2 regions of the Thalassospira sp. Z349TD_5 genome follow, and region 1 is predicted to be linked to the other one. Evidence: predicted binding sites of a transcription regulator. Region 1 holds the regulator's gene; the other holds the start of a gene.
What was found. The regulator HrcA, encoded in region 1, represses chaperone genes, less so after heat shock. The targets are predictions, from matches to a motif close to GTTAGCACTCNCCNNNGGNGAGTGCTAAC.
Positions count from the first base shown of each region.

Region 2: groES (co-chaperone GroES) is a predicted target of HrcA. The motif match lies at 7,888-7,916, and genes of this name have one in related genera.

Region 1 covers NZ_CM149654.1:4,323,746-4,335,930, forward strand. Annotated here, with positions in the region: gene hemW (radical SAM family heme chaperone HemW) at 1-1,137, opposite strand, end outside; gene rdgB (RdgB/HAM1 family non-canonical purine NTP pyrophosphatase) at 1,251-1,847, opposite strand; gene rph (ribonuclease PH) at 2,038-2,754, opposite strand; gene hrcA (heat-inducible transcriptional repressor HrcA) at 3,044-4,102, shown strand; gene grpE (nucleotide exchange factor GrpE) at 4,155-4,796, shown strand; gene AC0VXT_RS19875 (NAD-dependent deacylase) at 5,010-5,756, shown strand; gene AC0VXT_RS19880 (ArsR/SmtB family transcription factor) at 5,760-6,440, opposite strand; gene AC0VXT_RS19885 (DMT family transporter) at 6,517-7,434, shown strand; gene AC0VXT_RS19890 (NIPSNAP family protein) at 7,448-7,789, shown strand; gene AC0VXT_RS19895 (antibiotic biosynthesis monooxygenase family protein) at 7,786-8,148, shown strand; gene AC0VXT_RS19900 (DMT family transporter) at 8,145-9,092, opposite strand; gene AC0VXT_RS19905 (LysR family transcriptional regulator) at 9,339-10,277, shown strand; gene AC0VXT_RS19910 (glycosyltransferase) at 10,398-11,276, shown strand; partial or broken gene ppa (inorganic diphosphatase) at 11,441-11,965, shown strand.
Region 2 covers NZ_CM149654.1:1,496,430-1,508,614, forward strand. Annotated here, with positions in the region: gene glmS (glutamine--fructose-6-phosphate transaminase (isomerizing)) at 1-1,689, shown strand, start outside; gene rfbB (dTDP-glucose 4,6-dehydratase) at 1,736-2,797, shown strand; gene rfbD (dTDP-4-dehydrorhamnose reductase) at 2,794-3,705, shown strand; gene rfbA (glucose-1-phosphate thymidylyltransferase RfbA) at 3,698-4,579, shown strand; gene rfbC (dTDP-4-dehydrorhamnose 3,5-epimerase) at 4,587-5,144, opposite strand; gene AC0VXT_RS06715 (rhamnan synthesis F family protein) at 5,196-6,149, shown strand; gene AC0VXT_RS06720 (hypothetical protein) at 6,217-7,683, shown strand; gene groES (co-chaperone GroES) at 7,982-8,269, shown strand; gene groL (chaperonin GroEL) at 8,330-9,988, shown strand; gene AC0VXT_RS06735 (NADH:flavin oxidoreductase/NADH oxidase) at 10,131-11,225, opposite strand; gene AC0VXT_RS06740 (Hsp20/alpha crystallin family protein) at 11,512-12,027, shown strand; gene AC0VXT_RS06745 (PLP-dependent cysteine synthase family protein) at 12,118-12,185, opposite strand, start outside.

The DNA of each region.
Region 1 (12,185 bases):
ATCAGTGGTGCGAAGCCCGGCCGAATCACAAATCAAATCCCCCGATCCGATCAGGGTTTCAAGCCGCGCATTATCCAAAACATCGCGCGGGCCTTTGCCAATGATCCGCTCAAACCGGGCTGCTGGAATGGTTTCATTAAGCCGCAAGCCCATCATCACCATTTCAAGCAGGCGCTCCTTGGCCTCAAGCACGGTTTCTTCCTGTGTGCCGTTCCCGGCCTTTTCCACGCGGTCCAGCCAGATATCAGGCGCCCGGTGGCGGCGCACTGCCGTCGGGACTGTGCTGCCATCTGGCTGAATGATCGCTTCGCGGCCATGCGCACCGGGACCGATACCAAGATAATCGCCATAGCGCCAATAAACCAGATTATGGCGGCTTTCCTGCCCCGGCTTGGCGTGATTGGACACCTCATAGCAGCCATAACCAGCCGCCTGCGTTTCTTCCTGCGTAATCTCATAAAGCTCGGTCGCAAGGTCTTCGTCGGGGACGACCAACTCACCGCGCTGATGCAGGGTATAAAACTGCGTGCCCGGCTCAATCGTCAACTGATAGAGCGAAATATGCCCATTGGCGATCGCAAGTCCCTCGCGGAGCTCCTTACGCCACGCCTTGGGATCATGTTCCGGACGGGCATAGATCAGGTCAAACGAAAACCGGTCAAACACCGATGTCGCAACATCCAGCGCCCGCATGGCTTCCTCAGCACTGTGCAACCGCCCAAGGAATTTGAGGTCACGGTCATTCAGCGCCTGAATGCCAATCGACACCCGGTTAATGCCATTGGCGGCAAAGGCCGAAAACCGGTCGATTTCAACCGTCCCCGGATTGGCTTCCAACGTGATTTCAATATCATCGGTCACGTTCCAGAACGTCTTGATGTCATCAATCAACGCACCCGCAGTTTCCGGATCCATCAGCGACGGCGTGCCACCCCCAAAAAACACCGACCCCACCGTCCGCCCCGGATGGCGGGCGGCACCCGCCGCCAGTTCGGCGCGCAATGCCTTGCGCCAGCGTACATGATCAACACTGTTGGCAACATGGCTGTTGAAATCGCAATAGGGGCATTTCGACAGGCAAAACGGCCAATGGATATAAATGCCAAACGGCACGGTTTCGGCGGAGGTTGCGGACACGCGAAATTCTTTTCAAATACGGGAATGTTGGCCGATAAACTAACACGCACCGCCGATCATGACATCAGCGATGCGTGCATATGTTCGATGCAGGGCAATGACCTGAACAAAGCTTATTTAAAGCAGGCCGCAACCAATTGCGCGAACGCATCGGCCCGGTGGCTCATTTCATGCTTTATGGCTGGCTCTATTTCGCCAAAGGTTTGATCATATCCCTTGGGCTGGAAAATCGGGTCATAGCCAAATCCATGACGGCCGCGTTTGGGCCAGACAATGTCGCCTTCAAGCCGCCCTTCGAAATTCTCAACATGCCCATCAGGCCACGCGAGTGACAGCGCACAGATAAACGATGCCCGGCGATCCGGATGGCTGCCGATCCCGTTCTGGACCTTTTCCATCGCCATATCAAAATCCTTGTCCGGCCCGGCCCAGCGCGCCGAATAAATACCGGGCGCCCCATCAAGGGCGGATACCGCAAGCCCGCTGTCATCGGCAAGGGCCGGAAGGTTCGCCCCCTTGGCCGCGGCAGTCGATTTTAGCTGCGCATTGCCAATAAAGGTCTTTTCGGTTTCTTCGGGTTCGGGAAGATCAAGGTCACCGGCCGAAAACACTTCAATCCCAAAGGGTGCGAGAAGGTCACCGATTTCCTTGATTTTACCTTTGTTGTGACTGGCGATAACCAGTTTTTTTTCCGTAAAGCGACGGGCCATGTTCTTGCCTGAAGATTTTCAATAGAGAAAGATCGAGATAGTCGAAAGATGAGCGTGGCGAGGTTCGTTTTATGCCGTGGCGAAAATGGCTGGTTTTGAGAACCGGCGCGCAGCGTACGTTAAGTACGTGAGCACCGGAAGCGCAGGAACCATCCATTTGCAGCCCGGCATGGAACGAAGACCGGCATGTTCAGAGGCCGAGAGCTTCGCGCTGTTTCGCAAACAATTCCTTGCAGCCTTTTTCAGCCAGCGCAAACATCTGATCATACGCTGCACGATCAAACGGCACGTCTTCGGCGGTGGCCTGCACTTCTACAATGCCGCCATTGCCAGCCAGAACAAAGTTGGCATCGGCCCCGGCATTGCTGTCTTCGGCGTAATCAAGATCAAGAACCGCGTTGCCGTTATAAATGCCGCACGAAATGGCTGCGACTGGCTGGGTCAGTGGAATTTCCTTAAGCAGGCCAAGGCGACGCACACCCTGAAACGCCAGATGGGCGGCAACATACGCCCCGGTGATCGATGCGGTGCGCGTGCCGCCATCGGCCTGAATGACATCGCAATCAAGGCGCATCTGCATTTCGCCCATGGCCTTCATATCCGTCACCGCACGGATCGAACGCCCGATCAAACGTTGAATTTCCTGAGTCCGGCCCGACTGACCACCGCGCGCAGCTTCACGGTTCATGCGACTGTCAGTCGCACGTGGCAGCATGCCATATTCTGCGGTGATCCAGCCCTTGCCAGAATTGCGCATCCAGCCCGGCACCTTATCCTCGACCGTTGCCGTACAAATGACATGGGTATCGCCAAATTTGATCATGCATGACCCTTCGGCATATTTAGAAATGCCGGTTTCAATCGAAACGTCGCGAAGCTGATCTTGGGTACGGCCGGATGGGCGCATGAGTGGGAACCTCTTGTTTGTCTGTACGGCACTGGCCTTGGCGACCAACGCGAATAATCTGAAATTTCGCCCAAAGTAAGATGACACCCGCCAAAGGTCCAGCAGTTTCCCCGTGATAATTGGCGCGATTCGCATTGCGCTTTGACGGGTTTTGAAACTAAGTACTTGATTGATGGTACCCTTGCGCTTCTCACTGCAAATCCGGTGCGATTGACGGTTGGACTTGGGCTGACTAAATTCGTATCACCTTTTGACGCAATCTTGCGCAAACTATGGTCACACACAGAAAATGGCGCATTTCGACGACACCCTACTTGGCGATATGAACGTGCGGACACGCGAAGTGTTCCGCCAGATCGTTGATGCCTACGTCGCAACCGGCGAACCCATCGGGTCACGGTCGATTGCACGCCGGATGTCTGAAAACCTGTCGGCGGCGACCATTCGCAATGTGATGTCTGACCTTGAAGACATGGGATTGCTGGTGGCCCCGCATGTCTCGGCCGGACGGTTGCCCAGTGAAAAGGGCCTTCGTCTTTTTGTGAATGCACTGATGGAGGTCGGTGACCTTCCCAATGCCGAACGCGATCAACTGACCAAAAATTGCGAACAGGCCGGTTATTCGCTTGATCAGATGCTGGGCGAAGCCACCACCATGTTATCGGGGCTGTCGCGCTGTGCCGGGCTTGTTGTCGCCCCCAAAACCGATGGATTGCGGCTCAAACAGATTGAATTTGTTGGGCTTTCACCGGGCAAGGTTCTTGCTGTACTGGTGTCGCAGAACGGCAACGTTGAAAATCGAATCCTTGATGTTCCAACAGATTTGCCCGGTTCGGCATTGACAGAAGCCGCGAATTATCTAAATAGCCGGTTGGCTGGAAAGACTCTTGACGATGCGCGCCTGTTGATCACCCAGGAACGTGATCAGTTGCGCCAGGAGCTTGACGACCTTTCAGCCGGATTGATTGATGCAGGCCTTGCAACATGGGCTGGCGGGATCAAGGGATCGTCCCTGATTGTTAAGGGTCAATCCCAGCTGTTGGAAAATATCGATACGATTGAACAGCTTGAATCCGTGCGCCGCCTGTTTAACGTGCTTGAGGCCCGCGATCAGATGATCGAACTGCTCGATGTGACAACGGACGCCCAGGGTGTTCAGATTTTCATCGGGTCGGAAAACAAATTATTCGGTGGATCGGGCCTTTCGATGGTGATTTCGCCCTATCAAAACGCCGAAGGCAGCATTGTGGGCGCAATCGGGGTTGTCGGACCAACCCGGATCAATTATGCCCGGATCATTCCGCTGGTCGATTACACCGCCAAACTGGTCGGTCAACTGATTGGATAAATCGCGGCGCTGCGTGTCAGGCCGCACTAACGTGAAAGTACATAGGTTAGCCATGTCGGAAACCGCAAAAAACACCCCGGACGATCTGCACGATGTAAATGCAGAGCAAGCCGCAGCCGAAGATATCGCAGCAGAGGCGAACGCGGCTGAGCACGAAGATGTCGTGATCGAGGATCCGATCACCGCCCTTGAAGCCGAAGTTGCCGAACTGAAAGACCGCCTGTTGCGTCAGGCCGCCGAGGTGGAAAACACCCGCCGCCGCGCCAAAAAGGATGTCGAGGACGCTGGCAACTACGCAATTACCAAATTTGCCCGTGAGCTTCTTGATGTTGGGGATAACCTGCGCCGCGCCCTTGATGCTGCTGGCGACACTTCCAATGCCGATCCGGCGATGAAAACGCTGTTTGAAGGCGTTGAAATGACCGAACAGACGCTTCTTAAGGCGCTTGAAAAGAACGGCGTTGAAAAGCTTGAACCGCTTGGTGAAAAACTTGATCCCAACAAACATCAGGCCGTGTTTGAAATGCCGAACCCGGAATATCCGGACGGGCACGTCGCACAGGTCATGCAGGCCGGTTATATGCTCAAAGGCCGCTTGCTGCGCCCTGCCATGGTCGGTGTGACCAAAAACCCGGCTGCTGAGCAAGCACCCAAGGACGACACTCCGGGCGGGAATGTCGATACCTCGGCCTAAGCACGACAGCACCAAAATAAACCGGTTTTAGCGGATCGGGTTTATCAACGGCCCTGCCAGACAGACTTGGCGGGGCCGTTTTGAGTCTAGACGCACAGAGATTCCCGCCTTTCGCGGGAATGACGTACTCTCTCAAGACGGTTACTCTGAATCCCTCTACAGTCGTCATGCCCGCGAAAAACATTGATTGCCAACCCGACAGGACACCTCCCCATGCCACTTCGTCCCGACCTGATTGACATCCTGCGCGATGAGGACGCCCCGATTGTCATTCTGACCGGGGCTGGCATTTCAAAGGAAAGCGGGCTGCACACATTCCGCGATCCCGATGGAATCTGGGCGAAATATGATATTTCTGACGTCGCCACCCCCGACGCCTTTGTCAATAATCCCGATCTGGTCCATCATTTTTACAATGACCGGCGCGCAGCCCTTCTGGGTTCGGATATCCAGCCCAACGCCGCCCATCATGCGCTTGCCCGGCTTGAAATTGAATGGCCCGGTGATGTTTTGCTGGTGACCCAGAATATTGATGATCTGCATGGCCGGGCCGGATCAAAAAACCTGATCCATATGCACGGCGAACTGCTTAAAATCCGCTGTAATCACTGTGATCTTCTGACCGCATGGGCAGACGACCTCGCCAAGGAAACTGTTTGCCCGTCGTGTGGCAAGGCATCTGGCTTGCGTCCGCATGTCGTCTGGTTTGGCGAAATGCCGCTTGAGATGGACCGCATCTATGCCGCTTTGGGTGATTGCGGATTGTTCATGTCGATTGGCACATCGGGCAATGTCTATCCGGCGGCCGGATTTGTTCAAGTTGCCCATGAAGAAGCCGGTGCCGAAACGGTCGAGCTCAACCTTGAACCGAGCACAGGTGCTACCCTGTTTGACCACGGCACTTATGGCCCGGCAACGGAACTGGTCCCCGCCTTTGTCGATGCGCTTTTAAAAAGCTGACCTTTAGTCTCCAACCAGTTCGCGAAATTTTTGCTCCCCTTCGGCACTGAACCGGACAATCCGCGACTCGTTCATCCGCCGAGCCCAGCCCAGATCGTAAAACCGATCCAGCAACGCCGCCCCGAACGACCCAGCCAGATGCGATTGTCGGGCACTCCAGTCCAGACATTCACGGCATAACGGACGGCGATTTTGGCGCAATGCCGCCAGATCAATGCCAAACCCGTTGGCAAAATCCACCCCGGCATCGGTCAGAGCCACACCATTCAAATCGGTCTTGATAAGCTTGCGTTTTGACAGACCGTCAAACAGCGCCACGCCCATATCCCCCGCCAAATGGTCGTAACACACCCGTGCGCGACGCAATTCGGGGTCTTTCGGGCCGGTACGCACCCGGTTGTGCCCGACCCGATTGGCAATCCCCATCATGACTTCAAGCGCCTCGACAATATCGGGACCAGACAACGTGAAATAGCGATGCCGCCCCTGCTTGCGCGGGATCACAATCTGTCCGGCTTCAAGTTTTGCCAGATGTGAACTTGCTGTTTGCGGTGTTACCCCGGCTTCCTGTGCCAATTCGGTTGCGGTTAATGCTTTGCCGCCCATTAAGGCGGTCAGCATATTTGCGCGTGCCGGATCGCCAAGCAAAGCGGCCACGCGGGCAATATCGGGTCCTTCTTTCATAGTTCGATGCTAGTCGAAGCATTGACTGCAAACAATCGGTTATCTGTTCTGAATTGTATCCAGTCCGGAGAACCACATGACGCCGTCAAAACCATCCCTGCCACTTGAAATCGGTTTGCTGGCTGTACTCGCCCTGCTTTGGGGGGCGTCATACCTGTTCATCAAAATCGCAGTAACCGATATCCCGCCAATCACCTTGATTGCGATCAGAGTCGGTATCGCATCGCTGTTTCTTCTTGCCGTCATGTTGTGGCGCGGCGAGCGTTTTCCGCGCGATGGCAAGGTTCTTGGCATGTTGCTGATCCAGTCGGTTCTCAACAGTCTTGGTGCCTGGACCATCCTTGCCTGGGGGCAGCAACATGTCGATAGCGGCCTTGCGAGCGTGTTGAACTCGACATCGCCGATTTTTGTCTTCCTGATCACGGCCTTTCTTGCACACCATGAACGGATTGATCTGCTCCGTCTCGTTGGCGCGTGTCTTGGCCTCGCGGGTGTGGTTCTCATTGTCGGTCCCGGTGTCATTACCGGCCTTGGACAACATGTCGGCGGTCAGCTCGCTGTTCTGACCGGGGCAATCCTTTATGCCGGGGCTGCGATCTATGGCAGACGTTTTAACGCTCTGCCCGCCACTGTCACCGCTGCTGCGACCATGATCTGGGCCAGCATCTTTTTGATCCCGGCGAGTCTGATACTGGACCGTCCGTGGACATTGGCCCCATCAACAACCGCCATTCTTGCAACACTCGCTCTGTCGGTTTTTTGCACGGCAATCGCCTTGCTGATCTATTTCCGGCTTTTGCGTACGCTCGGCTCCATCGGGGTTGCCAGCCAAAGCTATCTACGCGCCGGGATCGGCGTTTTGCTTGGCAGTCTATTACTTGGCGAAACCATAAGTCCACCGGCTGTTGCCGGTATCCTCTGCGCACTTGTCGGCGTCGCCATCATCAATATTCCGCGCCCATTCCGACAAGCATCTCCTTCCCCAAAAAAGTAAGAAAGACTGAACCATGATCACCTGTTTCATCCGCTATGAAATTGATCCCTATAAAAAGGATGCCTTCATCGAATATGCCCGCAACTGGGAGCAGGCCATTCCACGCTGCGGGGCGGACCTTGTTGGCTATTTCGCACCACATGAAGGATCGGTTTCGACCGCCTATGGTATCTATCATTTGCCCGATCTGGCATCCTATGAGGCCTATCGCGCAAAACTAGCCGCCGATCCGCTGGGTCAGGAGAACTATGAATTTTCACAGCGCGAAAAATTCATCCTGCGCGAAGAACGCCAGTTTCTGAAAATTGCCTCCACACCCCATGCTGGCCCGCAGACGGAGCTTATCAAGCCATGATCGCCGTGATTTTCGAAGTCACCCCGCATAAGGCGCATTACGACGAATATCTCGCCATCGCTGGCGAGCTGCTCCCGATTCTGCAAGACATCGATGGTTTTATCTCGATCGAACGGTTCAATTCGCTCACCACACCGGGCAAGGTTTTATCCCTGTCGTTCTGGCGCGATGAGGATGCAGTCAAGGCATGGCGCAATGTTGCCGAACACCGGGCGGCCCAGCATGAGGGCCGCAACCGCGTCTTTGCCGATTACCGCCTTCGGGTGGCCGGGGTAATCCGCGATTACGGCATGACGCCACGCGATCAGGCCCCCGATGATTCACACGCCCATCACGACATGGCAGGTAATAAGCCTTAGGTTTTGACACTAACCGGTTTCGGGGATGGAGCCTCCTCCCCGAGGCTGGCAGCCTCATCAACCTCAACCGGTGTGGCCCCACCCTTGTAATCAAGCAACATCACCGCCAGCACAACAATACCCGCTCCGATGAAAATGACCGGCATCGGCAGCATGTCAAAAAAGATCAAATCCATGGCCACCGAAAACGGCAACGCGGTATAGGCTGCGGGCGACACCACGCTGGCATCGGCCACACGCACCGCACGCAACACCATGTAATTGGTCATCATGGCAAAGAACCCGGCACCCGATGAATACAGCCAATCGGCCAAAGACGCCGGATGCCAGGTGATGATGGCAATCGGCACCCAGATGATCACCGCAATGATTTGCGGCCAGAACAGCATTGAAAAATTGGTTTCCGTGCGAGTCAGCACCTTGGCAAACAAGGTTTGGGCGGAAAAACAAAACGCCCCGATCAGTGCCGCGCCGACACCAAGTGGCACGCCAAAGCCGTCCATACGCGGCGCGCACATCACCCACACCCCGACCAGTCCAAGTAGGGTCGCGATCAGTTTACGCGCCGTCAGCTTTTCACCCAGAATCACCACCGCCAGTAGCACGGTCAGAAGGGCCTCGATAAACAAATAGGCATTGACCTCGGCGATGCTCATTTGACGCAGGGCAAAGAACACAAAGAACAACGAGCCATACCACAACAGCCCACGCGCAACATGCGCCATGGGGCGTTTGGTCCGCACCAGACGTGTGCCGAGAAACATCACAATGATCAGGAAAACCGGAACCGTGGTAAGCGCCCGCATCGCAAGGATTTGTGCGGTGGGCACATCATGCGAGACCAGCTTGGCACAGACATCGACACAAACGCCCGATGCCATGGCCGCAGTCATCCACAAAACACCGCGGACATTTCCGCTAAGGCGCAACAGCGTCTCGGTCATGATCGTTCCTGAGTGAAAATGATAATGGGGGTTTCCGGCATCCCGGGGAGACTGCTGCGTGGTGGCGCAAGGAGACATCTTTTGCAAAGCAGGCCGGAAACCCTTATGGCGATGATCCTGCCTGCAAACTTGTCAAAATACGAATGAGGAGTTTTCAGCCATTGCTGAGATTTTTTTGCCCCACTTCGCGAGCGATCCTGATAGACAGTAAAGCCCTGCAAAAATCAGCCCTGACGGATATGCCCCATGCGTCGCAAATTGCCACCGCTCCGCGCACTTGTCGCCTTTGAAGCCACCGCCCGCCACCAAAGTGTCAAGGGGGCGGCTGAGGAATTGCATGTCACGCAAAGTGCGATCAGCCATCAGCTGCGTCAGTTGGAAGAAAACCTTGGCGTGGTGCTGTTTACCCGCAAGGGCCGTGGCCTTAGCCCAACCAAATCGGCCGAACTTTTATTGCCGCGCCTGACCGAGGCGCTGGACGGCATTGCCGATATCACCGGCGAAGTCGGCCCCGATAAAGGCAAGGCCATCCGCATTGGCGCGCTGGCGACCCCGGCCCTGACGGTTTTGCTGTACGAACTTGATAACCTGCGCGGTCGTCTACCCTCAGACATTCCGGTCCAGTTTCGCAAGATTGAATTTGATGACGACCTTGATCCGCTTGAGATTGATCTGGCCCTGCAAATCGCCCCCAAAGACCTGCCGGGTCCGGAAAACTGGATCACTGAACTTTTGACACCCGAAGTTTATACTGCCTTTGCCGCCCCGGAATGGCTGGAAAAACGCGGGCTTGATGCCTGTAAAATTGATGTCGGGCAGTTGGGCCCGCGCGATATTTTGCTGATCGACAGCGACAGTGAACAGTTCTCCCAGATCGAACAATGGTTCAAGGACGCCCACTTCTCCCTCACTGATTGCTGGACCTTCAGCCACCATATCTGGGCGCTCGAAGCCGCACGCGCCGGACAGGGCATTGTTGCCAGCACCGATGTCGTTGCCCGCAATTATGTCGAACGCGGTGAGTTGGTCGCGCTGAATTTCCCCGATTTCATTTCGCACTGGTGGTACCGCCTTCTGATCCGCCCGGCCCGACAAAAAGACCCGGTCGTCATCGAAGCCGCCAACTGGATCCGCGAACTGATCAATCCCAGAACTGCTTCGCTTGCGCGGCGCAAGGTTTTGTAATCGATTTGTCCATTGCCCTTCCCTCTATCAAAGGTTAGGATTTGCGCAGAATAAGGTTGTGGAAACATTCGAATCCCGCCGATACAAAAATGGGGTACTTTGGGGAAGATGACATCCTTGGTGTCGGTCGTCGTTACGACCTATAACTGGCCAGAAGCACTTTCCATGGTGTTAAATTCTCTGGGCGACCAGAATGATCGAAATTTCGAAATCATCATCGCCGATGACGGATCAGTCGGTGAAACCACCCGTGTGATTGAGAATTTTGCTGCCAAATCCCCCATCCCGATCAAACATTACTGGCATGAAGACAGCGGTTTTCGTGTTGCCCACGCCCGCAACGGCGCGATTTCCATGGCAGCGGGCGAACTTGTCATCTTCATTGATGGCGATTGCTGCGTCATGCCGGACTTCGTCACCCGTCACCGCAAAGCCTCCCAAGCAGGCTGTCTGGTATCGGGCAAACGTGTATTTCTCAAAAAGCGCCTGACCAAGACACTTCTGGCGCGCCGATGGGCCTTTCATAAATGGCCTCGTGGTGGGTTTTTGATGCTTGCCCTTATGGGGCTTACCAATCGCCCCTTCCAGTTCATCCGACTGCCGCACAAAGGGCCTTGGCTTTGGGAACATCATGACTGCTGGCGCAAAGCACAGACCTGCAATCTCGGAGTTTTCAAATCCGATATCGACCGTATTCAAGGATTCGATGAAGCATACGAAGGGCACGGATGGGAAGACTCCGACTTCGTTTTACGTCTTTTGCGATCTGGCTTGAAACGCAAAAATGTCGAATATTGCTCGCCAGTTTTGCATTTGTATCATGCACGCGGAACGGCCAGCCGGGATGCCAACCGTCCCGAAAGTGCGGTTTCCAACTGGTCACTGTTTAATGATCACCTATTAAACGACGGCGAACGCTTCCTGCCATCAGGCCAAAACGCATCTGCATCGCAGCAAAAAACAGATGACAACTTGGCACGCAATCCAGAGTTTGTCTAAATTTCGACCAAGGGTGCATATGCATCCCCTTGGAACTGGCAACATTTCACGATAAAAGGGCGGCATCATTCTCCTTCGGGTGCATTTGCGCACCTTCGAAGCCGAAAACAGTCGTCCCGATCATTCGGGGCATGCCTTTATAAAAGCGAAAGGGATTTTCCCAGATGGATCTCAATAAGATTCCCGTCGGTAAAGATGTTCCGTGGGACGTCAACGTCGTCATCGAAATTCCGCAGGGCGGTCCGGTCAAATACGAAGTCGACAAGGATTCCGGTGCGGTATTCGTTGACCGTTTTCTGCATACCTCGATGTACTACCCGGTCAATTACGGCTTCATCCCCAACACCCTTGGTGAAGACGGTGACCCGGTTGATGCGATGGTCATGTTCCGCGAGCCTGTTGTTGCTGGTTCGGTGATCCGGGCCCGTCCGGTCGGTGTTCTGATTATGGAAGACGAAGCCGGTCAGGACGAAAAACTGATCTGTGTTCCCCATGACAAGATCGACCCCTATTACACCGACATCAAATCGCATGAAGATCTGCCACAGATTTTCCGTGATCAGATTTAGCACTTTTTCGAACGCTACAAAGATCTCGAAAAAGGAAAATGGGTCAAAGTCACCGGTTGGGAAGGCGCTGAAAAAGCCGCCAGCCTGATCGAAGAAGGTGTGACCCGTCTCGCCAAGTAATTGGACTGACGCCAAGCGATAGATTTTACAGCAACGCTCTGTCTCATGGCAGGGCGTTGTTTTTTTCACCTATGGCGAAATGCGATCGGGCTTGCCATATCTAAAATACAGACAAACACGCCATTCCCCGCCCTATCGACAGGTCTTTTTAAAGACCGACAAGGCCAGGCAGCAAAATTAATCGTATCAATGATTTGTGAACGGACTTGCGAAACGTTCG
Region 2 (12,185 bases), 1.8 Mb from region 1:
CGTGCCGAGGGCAAACTGATCAACCTGACCAATCGTCTGGCCGAAAGCCCGCTTGCCGGCGATGTTGGTATTGGTCATACCCGCTGGGCGACCCATGGTGTGCCGACCGAAAATAATGCCCATCCGCACACTGATGGCAAGGTCGCGGTTGTTCATAACGGCATCATTGAAAACTATCAGGACCTTAAGGCAGAGCTTTCGGGCAAAGGGCGCGCATTTGCCACTGAAACCGATACCGAGGTGGTTGTGCATCTGGTGTCTGATTTCCTTGATCAGGGCAAATCGCCACGCGATGCGGTGGCCGCGACCCTGCATCGGATCGAGGGCGCCTTTGCGCTGGTAATCATGATTGCCGGTCAGCATGACGTGATTTTTGGCGCGCGCCGGGGCACGCCGCTTGCCGTAGGACTTGGCGAGGGGGAGATGTATTTGGGGTCGGACGCGATGGCCTTGTCGCACCTGACCAACAAGCTGATTTACCTTGAAGAAGGCGATTGGGTCGAAATGACCCGCGAACACGTTCAGGTCCGTGATGAAAATGATGTGGAGGTTACCCGCGAAACCAAACTGTCGGCCGTTTCGGGTGCGATGATGGGTAAGGGGAACTATAACCACTTCATGCAAAAGGAAATCTTCGAGCAGCCTGCTGTAATCGGCGACACCTTGCATGCGTTTATCAATCCGGCGACCCAAACCATCAAATTGCCCGATATGCCGTTTTCCTTTGCCGATGCGACGCGCTTGACGATTGTTGCCTGTGGCACGTCCTATTACGCAGGGCTTGTCGCCAAGCACTGGATTGAGCGTTATGCCGGATTGGGTGTGGATGTTGATGTTGCATCGGAGTTCCGATATCGCTGCCCGCCGCTTGCCAAGGGTGGTGTTGCGCTGTTTATTTCGCAATCGGGTGAGACGCTCGATACGCTGGCGGCATTGCGCTATGCCAAATCAAAAGGTCAGAAAATCGTTTCCATCGTCAATGTGGCCGAAAGCACCATTGCACGCGAAAGCGACGTTGTTCTTCAGACCTATGCCGGACCGGAAATCGGTGTGGCATCCACCAAGGCCTTTACCACGCAGTTAACGGTTCTGGCGTGCCTTGCGGTGACCATCGGGCGTGAAAACGGCACGCTGGCCAAGGACGAAGAAGCCGCCATTGTTAATGCACTGACCGAAGTGCCCAAACATGCCGCCGAAGTGCTTCATCATGACGAAGCACTGAAGAAGTTGGCGCTTGATATCGCAGATGCACGCGATGTGCTGTATCTCGGCCGTGGTCTTGGCTATCCGATTGCCATGGAAGGTGCGCTTAAGCTTAAGGAAATTTCCTACATCCACGCCGAAGGCTATGCCGCGGGCGAGATGAAGCATGGGCCGATTGCGCTGATCGACCAATCGGTGCCGATCATTGTGATTGCACCGTCTGACGAGCTGTTTGAAAAAACGGCGTCAAACATGCAGGAAGCCGCCGCACGTGGGGGCCGGGTGATCTTTATCTCTGACGCTCCGGGGTTGGCAAAGCTTGGTGATATTGCATCGGCCACGGTTGAGCTGCCAAAGGTCGCCGATTTCGTCGCCCCGATCCTTTATACCATTCCGGTTCAGATGCTGGCCTATCATGTGGCAGTCCATAAGGGGACAGATGTTGACCAGCCAAGAAACTTGGCGAAATCGGTGACGGTGGAATAGTTTAGGGTATCGTAACCCTCGAGACATTCAAAATGGCAGGGACGACATGAAGGTTATTGTTACGGGTGGCGCGGGGTTTATCGGCTCGGCTGTTTGTCGGCTTCTTGCCGGGAAAAAGGGCTTTGAGGTTCTTAACCTCGACAAATTGACCTATGCGGCCGACTTGCGCACAGTTGAGGTTGTCTCTGCTTTTTCCAACTATAGTTTCGCGAAGGTCGATGTTTGTAACAAGGAAGCGGTTGCTACGGTGTTTTCGGATTTTCAGCCTGATGCGGTGATGCATCTGGCGGCTGAAAGTCATGTGGATCGTTCGATAGATGGTCCGGCGGATTTTATTCAGACCAATGTCGTCGGCACGTTTACGCTGCTTGAAGTGGCGCGGGACTATTTCAATGGTCTTGATGATGCGCGCAAACAGGCCTTTCGGTTTCATCATGTTTCAACCGATGAAGTTTATGGCTCTTTGGGTGACGAAGGGCTGTTTACCGAGCAAACCGCCTATGCACCCAATTCACCCTATTCGGCCACGAAGGCCGGGGCGGATCATTTGGTGCGGGCGTGGCATCATACCTATGGCCTGCCGGTGATTATCAGTAATTGTTCGAACAATTACGGGCCCTATCAATTCCCCGAAAAGCTGATCCCGCTGATGATCCTGAATGTTTTGCAGGGTAAAAAATTGCCCGTTTACGGTGATGGGGGCAATACCCGTGACTGGTTGCATGTAGAGGACCATGCAGAGGCCCTTTTTACCATCCTGACACAGGGCCGGGTTGGCGAGAAATACAACGTTGGTGGCTGTAACGAGGTTGCTAATATTGATGTGGTCCGCAAAGTTTTTGACGTGGTGACGAGCCTTGTTCCCGAAACCGCCGGCAAGCCATTTGATGAAGTTGTTGATTTCGTTGACGACCGTCCGGGGCACGATTGGCGCTATGCGATTGATCCGTCAAAAATGCGCGATGAACTTGGCTGGAGCCCGAAATACAGTTTTGAAACCGGTCTTGCACAAACCGTGACATGGTATGTCGATCACCGCGCGTGGTGGGAACCAATCCTTAAGGACAAATATGCAGGACAACGGCTTGGTCAGGGGGCTGTCCAATGATCAAGGTTCTGGTCTTTGGCAAGAATGGTCAATTGGCGCTGAGCCTTGCGTGGCGGAGTTCGGCTTTTGCGGGCTTAAGCGTACAGTTCCTTGACCGCCATGATTGCGACGTTGCGCAGTCAGGCAATATTACCAAGGCCGTCGATCTATATCGTCCCGATATCATTCTTAACGCGACGGCCTATACGGCGGTGGATCTTGCGGAGAATGAACCTGAATTGGCGCGGCGTGTAAATTGCGATGCCGTCCGGACGATGGCTGAAAACGCGGCACGGCATTCGGTGCCATTTATTCATATTTCAACAGATTACGTTTTCGACGGTGAGGGACAGGAACCTTACCGCGAAACCGACCTTGTGGCACCGCTGGGTGTCTATGGTGTCACGAAACTGGCGGGCGAAGAAGCCATTCGGACGATCACCAACCAGCACCTTATTTTTCGAACGTCCTGGGTATATAGCCCGTTTGGCAAAAATTTTGTCAAAACCATGCTGGGGTTGTTGGGCGATAAAACACACATTTCTGTGGTGGATGATCAGCAAGGATGTCCGACAAGTGCGCTTGATTTAGCGACGGCCATTTTGCGCACCGTGCCGGACGTCGTGCGCCGTGATTTTGATCAATTTGGCACCTATCATCTGGTTTCAGATGCTGAGATGACATGGTGTGCGTTTAGCCGTGAAATACAGGCAAAGGCGATCAAGATTTTTGGGGCGCAATGGCCGGGGGCAACGTGCCAGATCGAAGCCGTGACAAGTGCTAGGTTCCCGACAGTGGCAAGACGACCAAGCTATTCTGTGATGTCGACGGAAAAATTCATGACCAATTTCGGGTTGGGTTTGCCTGAGTTTGATCAGAGTTTGATGGAGGTTTTGCAAAATCTCGCAGAAGGGATCGCGCATGCGTAAGGGCATTATCCTTGCAGGTGGCACCGGATCACGCCTGCATCCGTCAACGTTGGTTGTTTCCAAGCAGCTTCAGCCGGTTTATGACAAGCCGATGATCTATTATCCGCTGACGACCCTTATGCTGGCGGGGATCAAGGATATTCTGATCATTAGCACCCCGCGTGATGTCCCGCTTTTTCGAGAGTTGCTCGGCGATGGTTCTCAGTGGGGGGTGCGTTTGGCGTATGCGGTTCAAACCGAACCACGGGGCTTGGCAGATGCCTTTATTGTGGGGGCCGATTTTATTGGAGATGATCCCTGTTGTCTGATCCTTGGCGACAACATCTATTTTGGGCATGGCTTAACAGAGTTGCTTGGAAATGCGATGCGGCAATCGCGCGGTGCGACAGTGTTTGCCTATTTCGTGCAAGATCCTGAGCGGTATGGCGTGGTCGAATTTGATCGCGCGGGAATTGCGCTTGATATCGAAGAAAAGCCAGACAATCCAAAGTCCAATTATGCGGTTACCGGATTGTATTTTTATGATGCAGATGTTGTTGATATTGCGCGCTCCATCAAGCCATCAGCCCGCGGTGAGCTTGAAATCACCGATGTGAACAAGGCGTACCTTCAGCGTGGGGCGCTTCATGTGGAGAAAATGGGGCGTGGCTATGCCTGGCTTGATACCGGTACACATGGGGCGATGCTTGATGCTGCGAACTTTGTACGAACAGTTGAAAGTCGGCAAAGTCTTAAAATCGCATGCCCCGAAGAAATCGCACTTAGGACCGGAATGATTACAGTTGCGCAGTTCGAAAAGCTCATCGACGGTTTCGGTGCAAGTTCTTATCGGGCATACCTTCAAACCGTTTTGCGAACGCATGATCAGATGTAGCCTGAGATCAAAAATCCGGATGACGGCAGTAGTCTTTGAAGCTTGTTGCCTGCAGGTCTTTTTGCGACAAGGTTACAGGGGTTTTGTTGATCGGCCATTTAATAGCAAGATCTGGATCATTCCACATGATGGATTTTTCGGTTTCTGGAGCATAAGAAGCTGAAACCTTGTAGTGAACCTCTGTATCAGGCTCAATGGTAACAAACCCGTGGGCGAAACCCTTTGGAACGAAGATTTGGTTCCATTCATCTGCGCTGATTTCTGCAGATACCCATTTGCCAAATGTTGGTGAACTTTTACGAATATCTACTGCCACATCAAGTATTCTGCCGCGCACAACACGTACAAGCTTGTCTTGTGCGTAAGGGGGGCATTGATAATGAAGGCCTCGCAGAACACCGACGGCACGTGATAGCGAGTGATTATCCTGAACAAATAGCTGGTCAATTCCTGCTTCTGAGAATATCGCCTGATTGTAGGTTTCCGAGAAGAAACCGCGTTCGTCACCAAATTTTTTAGGGTAAAGCAGTTTTACATCCGGAATTTCGAGGGCTTCAAACTTCATCGATTGGGCCTTATACAGAGGACGGACATTAATTGAGATGACAGCAATTACATGAAACGACTTATAGCATTTGCGCACTATGATAAAGACGCAGTTGTTGATGACTATGTCCTGCGGCTTCTGGATGGAATCAAGCCGTTTGCAGATCGTATTGTTTTTGTTTCTGATAGTCCGTTGTCTGATTCAGAGGCTGCAAAAATTTTGAACTACGGTGAATGTGTTTTTGCACACCAGCATGAAATGTACGATTTTGGCAGTTGGAAAATCGCATTAAGTCATGTTTGGAACGACCTCGAGGCTTATGACGAACTGGTGATTATGAATGATTCCTGTTTTGGTCCGATTGCGGATTTTCAATCTGTATTCGACGAAATGGATAGATGTGAATGCGATTTCTGGGGGCTGACTGGAACACATCTTCGTAAGAAAAAACATTTCAGCCTGAACAGCTATTTCATGGCGTTTCGCAAATCTGTTTTGAAAAATCCTAAATTCAAAGAGTTTTGGTCTGGCGTTGAAATCCAAAAGTCCAAAAGTGATGTTGTTTATAAATATGAGTTTGGGATTTCGGACCTTCTGCATGCACAGGGCTATAAATCCAATAGCTATTGTGGCTGGTTCCACACTGATGTGATGGTTTCAAGTGCATTTTTCCCTGTCGTTTGGCGAAAGAAGAAATGTCCATTGGTGAAGGTAAAGTTGTTTCGGTTAAATCCAACGATGGCGCCTAAACTTGATTGCTGGCTTGATGTTCTGGATACGGTTTATCCCCGGTTACTGGTCGATAACTTGGTCGAACGATATCTTGGGGTGTCTGTTCCGGACCACTATAATTATCGTTACCCAACCTTTAAAACCTATTGGGGAAGTGACAGGTTAATCTCGACCAAAGCACGCTACACAAAGTCAAAAAAATGGTGGCGTTATTACGTTAAATTCTTGGGCATACCCGTTTTGATGTTGATATTGCCGTCTGGGATTAAAAAACGGGACCAAGCCAACTGATTGTTCCAATCATTGTTCTCTGAGTATGATGATCGACCGTGTGCCGGGAACTGAACGGAGTTACGTGATGCGGCGTGGGTTTGCTGTTTTTGTGGTCTTTTTGCCAGCCCTTCTTGCGGCATGCGCACAAGGTACGCGCCCAGTGGGCGATCTGGCGACGTTATCGTGTGATGCGCAACTTGCCTATATTGATGCGTTGGTCGCCCAAAACGGTGTACGCAACGCGTCGGCTTCACCGGTTGCCGGGTTCGCATATCTTCGGGCCAACCGGAACTCTGTTTTGTTGGAGCGCCAGCTTGATGACGACGGTGACGGGCAGGTTGATCAACCAGATCGCTGGCGGGACTTTATCGCACAGATGCGTGGCCTTGATCGTGACGCACGGCAAAGTGAAATGACCAACCTTCCAGTTGCATCAGGTGTCTCATTTGATCAGATTGAGGCTTGTGCCAACACGATGGCCGCGTCCCTGATGCCCGATCAGTATCCGGTGCTGTCTGCGGCGGTATTTGTGCCTGATGACTATCTTGATTTTCAGCGCATCGCGGGTCTGTATCCGATAACAGCCTTCGCGGCCTATTTCGGATATGAAGGATGGAAGCAGGAGAACTTTGCAAGTTTTGAGCAAAGGAGCGCGGATATTGCGGCGTCGGGAATGTGGTACGACTATTTAGTACCCGACCAAACTGATGACGGTTTCAACGACATTACGCTGGATGTCTTTGGTTTGTTGCAGCCAACGGGTGCCGAGCTTGAAAAACTGGCGCGGGCCTATCTGCCGGTTTTTCGGGTGAGAACGGACAGTGAGAGTGACAAGATTGGACAGCCGAGCTTGCCCACGCGTGATGCTTTGGCCGTCGTCGATACAGATCATCCAAATATCTATTATCGCTTGAGCCATACATATTTTGCCGGAAAATGGCGGCCGCAAATCGTTTATGAAATCTGGTTCCCGGAGCGCCCGGCCACCAGCCGGTTTGATATTCTGGCCGGGCATTTTGATGCGCTGGTTTGGCGGGTTACCCTTGATGACGATGGCACGCCGTTGATCGGCGATACGATCCATGGCTGTGGCTGTTATCACATGTTTTTTCCAAGTAACAATTTGCAGCGAATCACCGCGCCAGAGGATAACGACATTCGCGAAACGGCGGAAATGCCCGCGGGATATGTTGATCAATCGATCTTGAGGCGTCCAGTTCTGTGGATCGATAAAACCAGCCACTATCTTCTGAAACTGACCGATGCCAGGGGTGATAAAACGGCAGGTGATATGATCAGGCAAAACGCATCCCTTCGCCCGGCACAGGACTTGAGCCAGTTGCCGTTACAAAACGGGCAGGGCACGGCCAGCCTTTTTGACGAGGATGGATTTGTACCCGGCACGGAACGGCTGGAATGGATTTTACTTTGGCCGATGGGGGTTGAGAAACCTGGTGCCATGCGCCAATGGGGGCATCATGCAACGGCGTTTGTCGGGCGGCGGCATTTTGATGAGCCAGACCTGATGGATCGTTATTTCACGCTGCGCTGATCTGAACCCGTGATTGTGTTTGCCACATTATTGCCTTTTGCGCATTGCGATGGCGCATGATACCTCTATCGGACTGGCCCATGCTGTTTATGGTGGCACCATGGCAGCCAAGGCCCGATTTGGGCCAATGTCGCGGAATTCATGATATTTTTGCGACGAACACACCAATCCTATTGACAAAAATCACCCACTCCAATACATCCTGTTAGCACTCGCCGGGGGTGAGTGCTAATACGGGCTCATCCCGGTTAGTCGTAGTTTTAAACGAGCCTTTAGCTTTAACACGGAGTTGTCTAAAATGAAGTTCCGTCCGCTGCATGATCGCGTCCTGGTCCGTCGTGTCGAGTCCGACACCAAGACTGCCGGTGGCATCATTATTCCGGATACCGCGAAAGAAAAACCGCAGGAAGGCGAAGTCGTCGCTGTGGGTTCTGGCGTGCGTAAAGATGACGGCTCTGTCGTCGCGCTTGACGTCAAATCAGGTGACAAAGTCCTGTTTGGCAAATGGTCAGGTACCGAAGTCAAGGTTGACGGCGAAGAGCTGTTGATCATGAAAGAGTCCGACATTATGGGCATCATGGAATAAGTCAGCCCTTTGGGTGATTTATGTCCACGTTCATCCGTCTCATAGAGAGGAAAGAATATTATGGCTGCTAAAGACGTAAAGTTTTCTACCGATGCACGCGCTAAAATGCTGCGCGGTGTCGACATCCTGGCAGATGCTGTCAAGGTGACGCTCGGCCCGAAAGGTCGTAACGTTGTTATCGAAAAATCCTTTGGCGCACCGCGCGTGACCAAAGACGGTGTTACCGTTGCCAAAGAAATCGAACTTTCTGACAAGTTCGAAAACATGGGCGCACAGATGTTGCGTGAAGTTGCCTCACGTACCGCCGATATGGCGGGTGACGGCACCACCACTGCAACCGTTCTGGCTCAGGCGATCGTGCGTGAAGGCAACAAGTCTGTTGCTGCGGGCATGAACCCGATGGACCTGAAACGCGGTATCGATCTTGCTACCAACAAAGTCATCGAATCGATCCAGAGCCGTGCACGTAAAGTAACCGGCCGCGATGAAATCGCACAGGTTGGTAACATTTCGGCAAACGGTGACCGTGAAGTCGGCGACATGATCGCTGAAGCCATGGAAAAAGTTGGCAACGAAGGTGTTATCACCGTCGAGGAAGCCAAAGGTCTGCACACTGAACTCGACGTTGTCGAAGGCATGCAGTTTGACCGTGGTTACCTGTCGCCGTATTTCGTAACCAACCCTGAAAAGATGGTTGCAGATCTCGACAATCCTTATGTTCTTCTGTTCGACAAAAAAGTTTCTTCGCTGCAGCCGATGCTGCCGCTTCTTGAAGCTATTGTTCAGTCGGGCAAGCCGCTTCTTATCATTGCGGAAGACGTCGAAGGCGAAGCATTGGCAACCCTGGTTGTCAACAAGCTGCGCGGTGGTCTGAAAATCGCTGCTGTTAAAGCACCGGGCTTTGGTGACCGTCGTAAAGCAATGCTTGAAGACATCGCCGTTCTTACCGGTGGTCAGGTTGTTTCCGAAGATCTTGGCATCAAACTTGAGACCGTTACGCTCGACATGCTCGGCACCGCGAAATCGATCACCATCACCAAAGAAGAAACCACCATCGTTGATGGTGCTGGTGAGAAAGCACAGATCGAAGCACGTGTTGCCCAGATCCGCGCTCAGATCGAAGAAACCACTTCTGATTATGACCGTGAAAAACTGCAGGAACGTCTTGCGAAACTCGCAGGCGGTGTTGCCGTAATCAAAATCGGTGGCGCTTCGGAAGTCGAAGTTAAAGAACGTAAAGACCGCGTTGACGATGCCCTGCACGCAACCCGCGCTGCTGTCGAAGAAGGCATTGTTGCTGGTGGCGGTACGGCTCTGCTGTACTCTGTCCGTGCGCTTGAAGGTCTTGAAGGCGAAAACCATGACCAGACCATCGGTGTGGACATCGTTCGCCGTGCGCTTCAGGCGCCGGTTCGCCAGATTGCTCAGAACGCAGGTGTTGACGGTGCGGTTGTTGCCGGCAAGCTGCTTGAGCAGGATGACGTTGAATTTGGTTATGACGCCCAGAAAGGCGAATACACCAACCTCGTTAAAGCTGGCATCATCGATCCGGCCAAAGTTGTTCGTACTGCCCTGCAGGACGCAGCATCGGTCGCTGGTCTGCTGATCACCACCGAATGCATGATCGCTGATAAACCGGAAGATAAATCTTCTGGCGGCGGCGCACCTGACATGGGTGGCATGGGTGGTATGGGCGGCATGGGTGGTATGGGCTTCTAAGCCTTACCAACCAACCGACCTATTTGCTACGGAAAGGGGCCTCGCATTCGCGGGGCCTCTTTTCTTTTGTTCTTGGTTCTAAAACAAAAAAAAGCCCCGCCACAATCTGTGGCAGGGCTTTGTCTTGAGCGCGACTAAAAGGCTAGCCAAACAGCTTTTTCAATGCGCGTGGCTGACACCGCAAATACTGGTTGGCGGCTTTGACTTCAGCCCCCAGTGTTGCGGCCGCATGCCAAGGCCAGCGCGGGTCATAGAGAATGCCGCGTGCAAGGGCGATGGCATCTGCCTGACCGGTAAAGGTGATGGCTTCTGCCTGTTCGGCCTCGGTGATCAGGCCAACCGCAATCGTGGTAATGCCTGTTTCCGATTTGATGCGATCGGCAAATGGGACTTGATAGTTCGGGCCAAGCGGGATTTTCTGATCAATGTGCAGGCCGCCCGATGAGACGTGAATGAAGTCGCATCCGCGTGCTTTGAGGACCTTTGCCAACTCAACGCTTTGATTAATGTCCCAGCCGCCCTCAACCCAGTCACTGGCCGATATGCGCATGCCGACGGGGAAGTCCGTGCCGACTTCGCGGCGGACTGCGTCATAGACTTCGAGGGCGAAGCGCATGCGGTTTTCAAGCGATCCACCATATTCGTCATCGCGCTTGTTTGAGTGTGGGGACAAGAATTGATGGAGCAGATAGCCATGCGCGCCATGGAGTTCGATGGCCTCAAACCCGATGCGAAGGGCGCGCTTTGCACTGTCGGCAAAGGCCTGCACAATTTCGGCCATGCGTGACTTGGAAAGGGCTTCGGGGGTTGGGTCACCCTGTTTAAAGGGGACTGCCGACGGTGCAACAACCTGCCAGCCGTTCTTGTGGTCAGGATCGATGGCAGCGCCACCATCCCATGGTTTTTCACAGGATGCCTTGCGCCCGGCATGGGCCAGTTGGATGGCGATTGGCATGTCGGAATGGCTGCGCACGGCCTTGATGGTTTTATCAAGGCTGGCCTCGGTTGTGTCATCCCACAGGCCAAGATCGCCGTAGGTGATGCGTCCTTCGGGTTCGACCGCACTTGCTTCTATGATCAAAAGGCCTGCGCCAGATTGGGCAAGATTACCCAGATGCATGTCGTGCCATGCGGTGGAGCTTCCGTTGTCAGCGGAATACTGACACATCGGCGCAATGATAATGCGATTATCGAGGGCCAGTTTCCCCAAAGACAGGGGCGAGAATAAAGTGCTCATGGAATATCCTTGATATAGGGGAGGCGGCGGGGAACCCGCCATGCAATGGGGTGAAGCTAGTCATTGGCCGTAGACTCCGCCAGTCCCAAAGTCAGTTTTTCCAAGGAATGGAATGCCAGCGGAGAAAAATCAAAAAAGATCAAAAAAATGCATCTGGCGACTTGCGGAAATTTTCACCCGATCTATCTCAAGGAGGCAAAAGGGCATGGTGCCCTGATACGCGTCACGGTTGCAGCCTGGTCTGGACCACCGACGCAAGGATACTCGTCTGTAATGGAGGGTTATTATGACTGGACTTCAGAACCTTAATGGATCCGCACGTCGTCTTTCTTCTTCGCCGATTGCTGCCGATCCTTTCACCCTTATTTCCCGTGGTTTCGGGCGTGATTTCGACCAAATGATCGGTTCGATCTTTGGGGATCGTGCCGTGCCGTCCAAAGCCGCCTCTGGCGCGGATGGTGATGCGCAATCGGTTTTAAGCCCGCGGATCGACGTCCATGAAACCGACGATCATATTGAACTGTCGGCCGAACTTCCCGGTGTCGAACAAAGTGATGTCGATGTTTCGGTTCTTGAAGGTGTTTTGACCGTCACGGGGGAAAAGAAAACCACCCGTGAAAGCAATGAAGGTGCCCGCGTTGTTGAACGCAGATATGGTAGTTTCAAGCGGTCGTTCCGTCTTCCCGACACCATTGATGCCGATAATATTGCCGCATCATTTAAAAATGGTGTTCTGACACTTACTCTTCCAAAAGTTGTGGAAGAAAAACCTGAGCCGCGCAAAATTACCGTCAGCGGCTAGGCCTTACCTCATCCTCCCTGAACTTGTCTTCTCTGTGTTGCCTGACGGGCGGTTTTTACCGCCCGTCTCTTTTTTGTGGCCATCCGGGATTTAAAGTGATGGATGGCGGGCGCAGTTTTCAAGCGGCATATCGAAAATCCCGGTTTGATCAAACCGGT